3 regions of the Rhodococcus sp. GB-02 genome follow, and region 1 is predicted to be linked to each of the others. Evidence: riboswitches for the same ligand, from Rfam matches in the RefSeq annotation. Region 1 holds a riboswitch; each other region holds the start of a gene.
The links. Region 1 has a riboswitch for S-adenosylmethionine ahead of ACSW29_RS16550 (LLM class flavin-dependent oxidoreductase). Riboswitches for the same ligand answer to the same signal wherever they lie in the genome.
Positions count from the first base shown of each region.

Region 2: another riboswitch for S-adenosylmethionine. It lies ahead of ACSW29_RS11270 (bifunctional o-acetylhomoserine/o-acetylserine sulfhydrylase); the one in region 1 lies ahead of ACSW29_RS16550 (LLM class flavin-dependent oxidoreductase).
Region 3: another riboswitch for S-adenosylmethionine. It lies ahead of ACSW29_RS08615 (putative leader peptide); the one in region 1 lies ahead of ACSW29_RS16550 (LLM class flavin-dependent oxidoreductase).

Region 1 is NZ_JBPUKE010000002.1:735,715-739,062, forward strand. It holds gene ACSW29_RS16545 (NtaA/DmoA family FMN-dependent monooxygenase) at 1-557, opposite strand, end outside; gene ACSW29_RS16550 (LLM class flavin-dependent oxidoreductase) at 587-1,666, opposite strand; SAM riboswitch class I at 1,671-1,766, opposite strand; gene ACSW29_RS16555 (ABC transporter substrate-binding protein) at 1,950-3,348, opposite strand, start outside.
Region 2 is NZ_JBPUKE010000001.1:2,385,417-2,388,764, forward strand. It holds gene metX (homoserine O-acetyltransferase MetX) at 1-698, opposite strand, end outside; gene ACSW29_RS11270 (bifunctional o-acetylhomoserine/o-acetylserine sulfhydrylase) at 695-2,020, opposite strand; SAM riboswitch class IV at 2,164-2,304, opposite strand; gene ACSW29_RS11275 (NADP-dependent isocitrate dehydrogenase) at 2,610-3,348, shown strand, end outside.
Region 3 is NZ_JBPUKE010000001.1:1,799,817-1,803,164, forward strand. It holds gene ACSW29_RS08605 (FAD-dependent oxidoreductase) at 1-1,037, shown strand, start outside; gene ACSW29_RS08610 (GNAT family N-acetyltransferase) at 1,046-1,636, shown strand; SAM riboswitch class I at 1,654-1,748, shown strand; gene ACSW29_RS08615 (putative leader peptide) at 1,757-1,846, shown strand; gene ACSW29_RS08620 (ABC transporter substrate-binding protein) at 1,995-3,348, shown strand, end outside.

The DNA of each region.
Region 1 (3,348 bases):
GACGTGCGAGAGTCCGAGATCGCGTCGTCGGCCCACGAATCCCACAGTGCCCGTGTAGTTTCGATGAACTGTCCGGCACGCTCGTAACGCAGGGCGTGGTCGAGGAAACCACCGCGACGGAAATTCTCTCCCGTCCAAGCGTTGTCGGTGGTCACCGCGTTCCAGCCGGCCCGTCCGTCGGAAAGTAGATCGAGGCCGGAGAGTCGACGGGCGAGGTCGGCCGGTTCGTTGTACGTGGTGTTCTGTGTCGCGACCAAACCGATCTTGTCGGTGATACCGGCGAGGGCGGCCAACTGTGCAATGGCGTCGGGGCGGCCGGCGATATCCAGATCGAGAATCTTGCCGTTCTGCTCGCGAAGGCGAAGGCCCTCACCGAGGAAGAAGGCGTCGAACAGACCTCGCTCGGCGGTGAGTACCAAGCGCCGAAACGTCTCGAAGTCGATCTGAGATCCGCTCGAGGAATCGGACCAGATGGTGGTGTGGTTGACCCCTTGGAAGAAGACGCCGAAGTGAACGTGAGCGTCGGGTCGAGGTACGGCGGAGCGTGATGCAGTCATAGCCGAAATGTCCTTAGCGCGAAGTCAAGTCAGGAGGAGTGGACGAATCGATTTGCGGGCCGCTGCAGGCCGAGGTTGCCCCTCAGAGTCGATCCCGGAACCGGGCGTCGCGTCAACCCGGACTTCGACAGCGCCGGAAGCACGAATTTGGCCAGCACCGGAAGGTCCTCGTCGATCACGAGAGGGTGGAAATGAACACCGTCGAGGTGTCCGGCCAATTCCTTCAGAACCACGGCCGCTTCCCCCGGATCTGCAGCCAGGAGCAGTCGGCCAGTGACGACGGCATTCCCGTACGAGTTCAGCTCGATCAACCGCTGCGCCGCAGACAGATTCAGCGTATCGAAAGCCACATCGACCTCGGCGACCACCAATGACGCGCCCTCATCGCGCGCCTTGGCGGCCGACTGTGCAATGGTTTCCACCGAATCACCGGACACGAGAACAACATCCGACTGGCGTGGATCGATTTCGCCGTATCGACCGAATACCACCAACTGGCCTTGAGGCGGCCGCGGAACGATTGCGGGCCCCTTCACCGAGAACGTGTCGCCCTCGAAATTGACGTAATGCAGACGATCACGCTCGAGGAAACGCCCACTGAGATAGTCACGGACGACAGCGTCGTCCTCCCATGAATCCCAGAGATCGGTCACAACGGTGACCGAATCCCGCTGCTCTTGCTGACGCGCCGACTCCGTTGTCACCGGAGCCCTCCCCCACGCCCTCGACGCGGCATCGTCTTCGACCGGAACAGCAAGCCAGCCGCCACGCCCACGCGAGGAGTAGTCCAACGTCGCCAATTGCGAAGAGGTGTGGAACGGTTCGGCGTAGGTGGTCCCGACGACGGGGACCAGTCCGATCGTGCTGGTAGTCGCCGCCACGTATGACGCCCTGGAGACGGCATCGATGCGGCCGACAACGTCACCACTCGGAGGGAGGATGGAATCGTCGAACGTCACGAAGGTGAAGCCAGCATTCTCGGCAGCCGCAACGCGATCACGCACGGCGTTACCCGTGAGCAACTGATCCGGGCGGCGTGAGCTTCGGCGCCAGGCAGCGGGGTGAGTGCCCTCGCCGTCCAGTTCGATACCCACGGCAAATACAGTCATGTGTCCTCCATCGGTCCTGGCGGTAGCACCCACACTGCGGTTAGGTAGCGGGTTGCTGCGGCATCATCGAGCCAGGTCTCTCAGCCACTCTGGATGGTGGGTGCAATCTATGCGGGCCACGCGGGGCAAGTCAAATCATGCTTGTCGAATCACATTGACCTACAACATATTTCAATACAATCACCCTGATCGAAAGGGTTGCGCAAACACTAGCCGACATCGAAACCAAAGAACCCCGCCCGACTGTCGTCGGACGGGGCTCGTCTGGAGGGCAGCAGTTGATCTACTTCGCGCCCAGCCAAGCCTGGTCGAACAGCATGATTCCCGTGGCTGTGGGAACGACGCCGTGGACGTTCTTCTGCCAAGCCCAGAACGACGTCAGCCCGCCGATAGGCGCCGACGGAACCGTCTCGTTCCACAGCGTCTGAATCTTGCCGATGATCGCCAGAGTCGACGAATTATCCTTGGCTTGTTGTAGATCTGCGATCAGCTGATCCATCGCCGGGTTCGCGTATCCAGCAGTATTCGCCATCGAGGTGCTGTTGGTCGTGGAGAACAATCCGAGATCGAGAATCGATTCGTACATTCCGATGCCCGCGTGCGCGAGGTCGAAATCGTGCTTGACGTAGACGTTCTGCACGATGTCGCCGGCGTTGTTGGCCAAGATCAAGTTCACCTCGAACCCGACGGCCTGCAACAGTGACTGCACGGCGAGGCCGATCGCTTGGTCCTTCGGCTCACTGAGAACGACGTAGTCGAGAGTGCCGTCGTATCCGTCTGCCTTCGCCTGATTCAGAAGCTCCTTGGCCTTTTCGGGGTCGTAGGCAATACCCGGCGTGTCTACATGCCATTGCGACGTCGGACCGAACAACTCCGAGCCCGGCAGTCCCTCACCGTTTTCCACGCGCTGATCGATCAACGCTGGGTCGAGCGCATAGCCGATAGCTTGGCGGACACGAACATCCGAGCCCGGCCGGCCTTCACGGTTGTTGACAATCTCGGCACTACCGGCGTTGAGCACGTCGATGTAGCCGGGGTAACCAGTGGACTTGGCGGAATTGATCGCCGAAGTAAGGCCACGAATATAGGCGACATCGAGCTGACCACTGTTCAATGATTCGAGATTGGCCTGTGGACCGTTGAGTGCAACCATCCGCAATTTGTCCAGCTTGGGAGCACCGCCGTAGTAGGACTGGTTGGCCTTGAAGATTCGCTCGACGCTCGGCGTGAAGAGATCTTCGGTGAAGGGTCCGGCGCCCACGGCGGTGAACTTGTCGCCTTGCTGCGAACTCGGGGCGACGATCATCCCGTGCCCGAGAGCGAGCATCGACGGAAAGCGCATCCACGGCGTCTTCAGCGTGAAGTCGACCGTCGTGGAACCGCTTGCCTGCGCCGATTCCACCGAAGCCAGCCACAACTCGGCGCCATTGCCCTTGCCCGCGTTGTACCGATCGATGCTCGCGATCACGGCGTCGGCGTCGAGCGCGGAGCCGTCGCTGAACTTAACACCGTCGCGAAGTTTCAACGTCCAGGTGGCTCCGTCGTCAGAGGTTTCGAGCGATTCGGCAAGCTTGGGCTTGAATTCGCCACCAGCAGTGTCGTAGCTCATCAAAACGTCGTAAACAGCTGCGAATGCTTCTCCGCCGGAACCGCCGCGCGCGGCAGTCTTGGTCGGGTCGAGA
Region 2 (3,348 bases), on a different contig from region 1:
GCGATGCGACGAGCGATGCCGAGTCCGGCGCGCGGTGCCCGACCCGTTCCGTGGTAGTTACCGCCTTGCCAGTCGGGATCGGAGACGATGGCCGCGATCTGCGTCGTCTGGGTGCCGATCTGATCTGCGGTCGCCCGTGAACCGGTTGCGAGCACCAACGCGGAGCGAATGCTGTCCGGGTAGGTAACTGCCCACTCGAGGGTGCGCATGCCGCCCATGGATCCGCCGACCACCGAGGCCAACTGGTCGATCCCGAGCAGATCGACAAGCTTCTTCTCCGCCGCGATCTGATCCCGGATGGAGATCTCCGGGAACCTGCTGCCCCACGGCTTGCCGTCGTCGGCCAGTGAACTGGGACCGGTCGTGCCGCGACAACCACCGAGGACATTGGTTGCGATGACGCACCATTCGCCGGTGTCGATCGGTTCGCCGGGGCCGACCATCCCGTTCCACCAGCCGGGGGATGGCTGATTCGCGGAGATCGGACCGGTGACGTGCGAGTCTCCGGTCAGTGCGTGCTCGACGAGTACGACGTTGTCGCAGTTCGGGGACAGCTCACCCCACCGCTGAACGGCGAGCGAAACGGATGGGAGTACCGCGCCGCTTTCGAGTTCCAGAGCGCCGATGTCGACGAACCCCACCTGACCGTCGGCCGGGGGTAGGAGGTCGATCCTGGGCTCCAATTCGTTCACGGTCACGAGTTTGCCACCGCAGCCAGGCCGACGGTGAGATCGGCGAGGATGTCGTCGATTCCCTCGATCCCGACCGCGAGGCGGACGAGTCCGGGCGTGACACCCGAAGCGAGCTGCTCTTCGGGGGTGAGCTGCGAGTGCGTCGTCGACGCGGGGTGGATGACGAGTGAGCGAACATCACCGATGTTGGCGACGTGGCTGTGCAGTGTCAGGGCGTTGACGAACTTCTTGCCCGCATCGATCCCGCCGGGCAGCTCGAAGGTGACGATGGCGCCGGTTCCCTTGGGCATCAGCTGCTTTCCGCGTTCGAACCAAGGCGAGGAGGGAAGTCCCGCGTAGGAAACGGAGGCCACCTCGCCGTGGCCGTCGAGGAACTCGGCGACCTTCTGTGCATTGGACACGTGACGCTCGATGCGCAGGCTCAAGGTTTCGATGCCCTGCGCGATGAGGAACGCGTTGAACGGCGCCACGGCGGAGCCGAGATCGCGCAGCAGTTGGACGCGAGCCTTGAGTGCAAACGCCGGCGCGCCGAGGTCTGCGAAGGTGACGCCGTGGTAGCTGGGATCAGGCGTCGTGAAGTTCGTGTGGCGACCCTGCGTCCAATCGAAGGTGCCGCCGTCGACGATGACGCCGGCGATCGCGGTGCCGTGTCCGCCAAGGTATTTGGTGGCGGAGTGGACGACGATGTCGGCGCCGTGTTCGAGCGGGCGGAGCAGGTACGGCGTCGCGACAGTGTTGTCCACGATCAACGGAAGACCGTTCTCGTGGGCCAGCGACGAGATGCCGGGTAGGTCGAGAATGTGGTTCTTCGGATTGGCGATCGTTTCGCCGTAGAACGCCTTCGTGTTCGGGCGAATTGCTTCGCGCCACTGGTCGAGATCGTCAGGATCCTCGACGAACGTGACTTCGATGCCCAGCTTACGAAGGGTGTAATGCAGGAGGTTGTACGTGCCGCCGTACAGGTACGGGCTGGAGACGATGTGGTCGCCGGCCTCGGCGATGTTGAGGATCGCGATGGTCTCGGCAGCCTGACCCGAGGAGAGGAGGAGTGCGGCGACTCCGCCTTCGAGGGCAGCGATGCGCTGCTCGACGGCGTCCTGTGTGGGATTCATGATCCGCGTGTAGATGTTGCCCGGCTCGGCGAGGCCGAACAGTGCCGCAGCGTGATCGGTGCTGTCGAAGACGTAGCTGGTGGTCTGGTAGATCGGCAGAGCGCGCGCATTGGTGGCGGTGTCCGCTGTTTGCCCGGCGTGCACCTGCTTGGTCTCGAACGACCAGTTCGCGGTCGGATCAGAAGTTGCTGCGGCGTCGGCTGTGTTGTCGGTCATGATTTGTTCACTCCAGTGGTCTGACGGATAGATGTCGGACGGGGGCGAATGATCGCCGCCCCGTGCTGGGGTCTATCTACAAGTGCGACACATACTGAAATACCTCCGTGGGGCTCGGCCCGGTCTGGGGTCCGTCCCTGTCGGACCCGCGCTTGTCACCCGAATTGCGGTGGAACTGCGCGAGCAGATCCACGTCGGGAAACCTGGTCATCACCCGGGGCACCCCACCGCGGTTGGAGGGTTGCCGTCCAGCGAGCCGGGGCTTGACGCTGGCACTCATGACCAAGTCGGATTCTACCGGGAAGTGAGCGCAGTCCTGACGCGGGGCGAAATGTGAGCCGCAACCGCACGCGGGGCAGAGCGACGCAGCCCACTAGCAGGCAAAAGTTACTCGCGAGTAGAGACCGATGGGTGGACCTGCCGGTTGCAGCCTCACGGGTTAGCAGTACGCTTGTCTTGTTTGGGACTCATCTCCCGAGATCAGTCCACACCGTCTAGGTTTGATAATCGAACCGTTCGCGGACCCACTCACAAAGTGTGACCGCAACCGTGTAACCAGGGAAACTTCCTAGGAGGACGCGAAGCACCCATGTCCAAAATCAAGGTTGAGGGCACCGTCGTCGAACTCGACGGCGATGAGATGACGCGCATTATCTGGCAGTTCATCAAAGACAAGTTGATCCATCCGTATCTCGATGTGAACCTCGAGTACTACGACCTCGGTATCGAGTACCGCGACGAGACCGACGACCAGGTCACCATCGACGCAGCGCACGCGATCCAGAAGCACGGCGTCGGCGTCAAATGCGCCACGATCACGCCGGACGAGGCACGTGTCGAGGAATTCGGTCTCAAGAAGATGTGGCGTTCCCCGAACGGAACGATCCGCAACATTCTCGGCGGCACGATCTTCCGCGCACCGATCATCATCTCCAACGTTCCGCGACTCGTTCCGGGCTGGACCAAGCCGATCATCATCGGCCGTCACGCATTCGGCGACCAGTACCGCGCCACAGACTTCAAGGTCCCCGGCCCCGGCAAGGTGATGATCACCTACACGCCTGAGGACGGCAGCGCACCGATCGAGCACGAACTGGTCAACTTCCCCGAAGAGGGCGGCGTCGTCCAGGGGCAGTACAACTTCACCACGTCCATCCGTGACTTCGCTCGCGCGTCGCTCACCTACGGACTGCAGCAGAACTACCCGGTGTACCTGTCCACCAAGAACACCATTCTCAAGGCGTACGACGGTGCCTTCAAGGACATCTTCCAGCACGTCTACGAGACCGAGTTCAAGGCTGAGTTCGATGCCGCAGGTCTGACCTACG
Region 3 (3,348 bases), on a different contig from region 1:
CGCGCGGACGTAGCGTCGTACAGCTGGAACAGTTCGGGCCGGGGCACAAGCACGGTGCGTCGCACGGTACTTCGCGCATCTACCGTCAGGCCTACGACAATCACCTGTACACAGGGTTGGCGGCCGACGCGCTGCCGCTGTGGCGGGAGTTGGAGACCACGACGGACATCGGGTTCCTGGAACTCACAGGCGCGGTCGATCACGGTCTGCCGCAGGCGGTGCAGTCCAAGGCGCAGATATTGGTCGAGGCGGGCATCAAGGGTGAGATCCTCACTCCTGCCGAGGCGTCCGCGCGCTGGCCGGGGCTGCGATTCGACACCACCGTGCTCCATCACCCCGATGCAGGCCGGTTGCATGCGGATCGCGCCGTGACCGCTTTGAAGGCGGGAGCGGTGTTCGCCGGTGCCGAGGTCCGTCACGACGTTCGGGTACTGGCACTCGCGCGAGCGTCGTACGGCGTGGACGTGGTGACGGAGAGTGGAACGCTCGCGGCTCGTCAGGTCGTGATCGCGGCCGGTGCGTGGACTGCGGACCTGATCGCAGACAGCGGCCTCGGCTCCGAAATCGCATTGCCGACGCTGCGCACGACGCAGGAACAACCGGCGCACTTCGCACCGCTCGATCCGGGAGTCGAGTGGCCGAGTTTCGTTCACCACCCGGGTGCACAGTTGGAGACTGCGGGAATCTACGGACTCGGTTCCGAGGACGGCATCAAGATCGGTGAACACGCGACCGGGCCGGTGGTGACTCCGCAGACCCGCGACTACACCCCTGATGTCGACGGTGAGCAACGATTGGTCGAGTACGCCGAGTCGTGGTTACCCGGCGTCGATTCCGCCCAGGTCGAGTCGATCACGTGCCTGTACACGAGCACGCCGGACAGTCACTTCGTCATCGACCGAGTCGGCGATGTCACGGTTGCGGCGGGATTCTCGGGTCATGGATTCAAATTCGGTCCAGCCCTGGGTGAACTTGTATCGGACCTCGTCGACGGAACCACTCTCGCTTCGGAAGCTTTTCGGCTGGGGGAGCGTTGACCAGATTCATGGAGGAAAGTGTTGTGGCACTGGAGCTCGGGACTCGGCAGCTCGACGGTATCGGCGCGGTAGAGGTCTACTCGGTATCGCAGGACGATCCCTTGGCAGCTCCACTGATTGCGGAGTTGGCGCTCGAATACAGCTCGCGTTACGGCGGAACTCGCGAAGCGATGCTCGAGGATCTCACCACGTACCCGGCAGAAGAATTTGCGTACCCGCAGGGGGCGCTACTGGTGCTCACCCACGCGGATGTACCGATTGCGGGCGGTGCATTTCGCCAATTCGATTCCACCACCGCCGAACTGAAAAGAATCTGGACATCGGCCGACTATCGGAAGCGCGGCCTCGGCAAGGTCGTCGTTCGTGAGTTGGAACGAGAGATCGAACTTCGCGGATACAACCGGGTGTTCCTCACGACGGGCCCTCGGCAACCCGAGGCGCTCGCGCTGTATCTGTCCAGTGGATACACACCGCTTTACGACGCTTCACTCTCGCCCGAAGAGGTGGGAGTCCACCCGTTCGAGAAACAACTTCGAGTGCTCGAAAATGTGACCCGAGCAGCAATTCCTACCGACCGGGTTGACAACACCCGGGTTTGACCTCGTACACTTGCGAACGACCATCCAGAGCGACCGAGAGACCTGGCTCATTGAAGTCGCAGCAACCCCCCGAGTGATCGGGTGCGGGTGCTACCGCCAGGACCGATGGAGGAACACGAAATGAAGGCAGTCGAAGGCGGTTTCGATACCGCCTGGTCGCGTCGTCACGTAGACCTGTGCCGCACCGCGGGATCTTTCTGTACCAACTGACCTCGGTCAGTCATTCACACTCAGGCGAGTCGTCGACAAGTCTGTTTTCTCTTCTCTGCACAAGTGATTCGTGCTCGATCGCCTTTTCGGAGCTTCTTGCTTCAGGGCGGCGGGTGCGCTCTTCGGCATGCCTCTTTAGGAGTTCTTGGTGTCCTCGCCCTCATTCGGTGCCCGTAAACGCGCGACCGTAATTGCCGGTATCGGTGCTCTCTCGGTTCTCGGCACGGTCCTCGCCGGCTGCAGCAGCAACGGAAGTGACAGCGGTGCCGACGCGGGTCCCGCGCAGTCCGGTGGAACCCTTCGCTACGGCCTCTCGCAGGCGCCGACGTGCGCCGATCCGGCCCAGGCCGGAAGTAACCAGACGGTGTATGTCACTCGTACCGTGGTGGATTCGCTGACCGATCAAAATCCCGACTCCGGAGAGATCACCCCGTGGCTCGCCAAGAGTTGGGAGATCAGCCCCGACGCCGCGAGCTTCACGTTTGTCCTTCGCGACGATGCCACTTTCAGTGACGGCACACCGGTGACGGCGGATTCGGTGAAGAAGACCTTCGATTCGGTCAAGAACCTCGGGCCGAACGCGTCGTTGGCGAAGAGCTACCTGTCCTCCTACACGGGTACCGACGTCGTTGACGCACACACGGCGAAGATCAATTTCTCTGGACCCAATGTTCAGTTCCTGCAAGCAACTTCGACGCCGCAGCTCGGAATCCTCGCTGATTCCACCACTGCACTGGCATCCGAGCAGCGCTGCCCCGGTGCAGCGGTAATCGCCTCCGGGCCGTTCGTCTACACCGACTGGCAGCAGGACAAGAGTGTCAAGATCGCCAAGCGCGCGGGATACAACTGGGCGTCGGACGCGGTCGCGCATCAGGGCGAGGCCTACCTCGACGGCGTCGACTTCACCGTGGTCCCCGAATCCGGTGTGCGCGCGGGCAGCGTGGCTTCCGGCCAGCTCGATGCGGTCAGCGATGCGCTCCCACAGGACGCACCGCAGATCGAGGGCGCAGGCGGACGCATCCTCACCCGGCCGAACCCGGGCGTGAGCTTCTTCTTCCAGCCCAACGTCAGTCGTGGAGTTCTCGCTGATCAGTCTGTCCGCCAGGCCATCGTTCCGGCGATCAACCGGCAAGAGCTCGTCGACACCGTTCTGGATCCGTCGTTCTTCCCGGCAACGAGCCCGTTGGCTCACACCACTCCGCTCTACACCGACGAATCCAGTGTCGTGACGTACGACGCCGACAAGTCGGCGAAGCTTCTCGATGCAGCCGGTTGGAAGACCGGAAGCGACGGTATTCGCGAGAAGGACGGGCAGAAGCTCACTTTCAGCGTCACGTTCAGCCCGGTGTTCTCGGGTAATCAGGCCATTCTCGAGCTCGTTCAGCAGCAGCTCAAGAAGGTCGGCGTCGACCTGCAGCTCAATCTGGTCTCGAACGGTGAATGGACCGAGAAGGGGGTGTCGGGTGATTACGATTCGCTGTACTACAACAGCACTAGGGCCG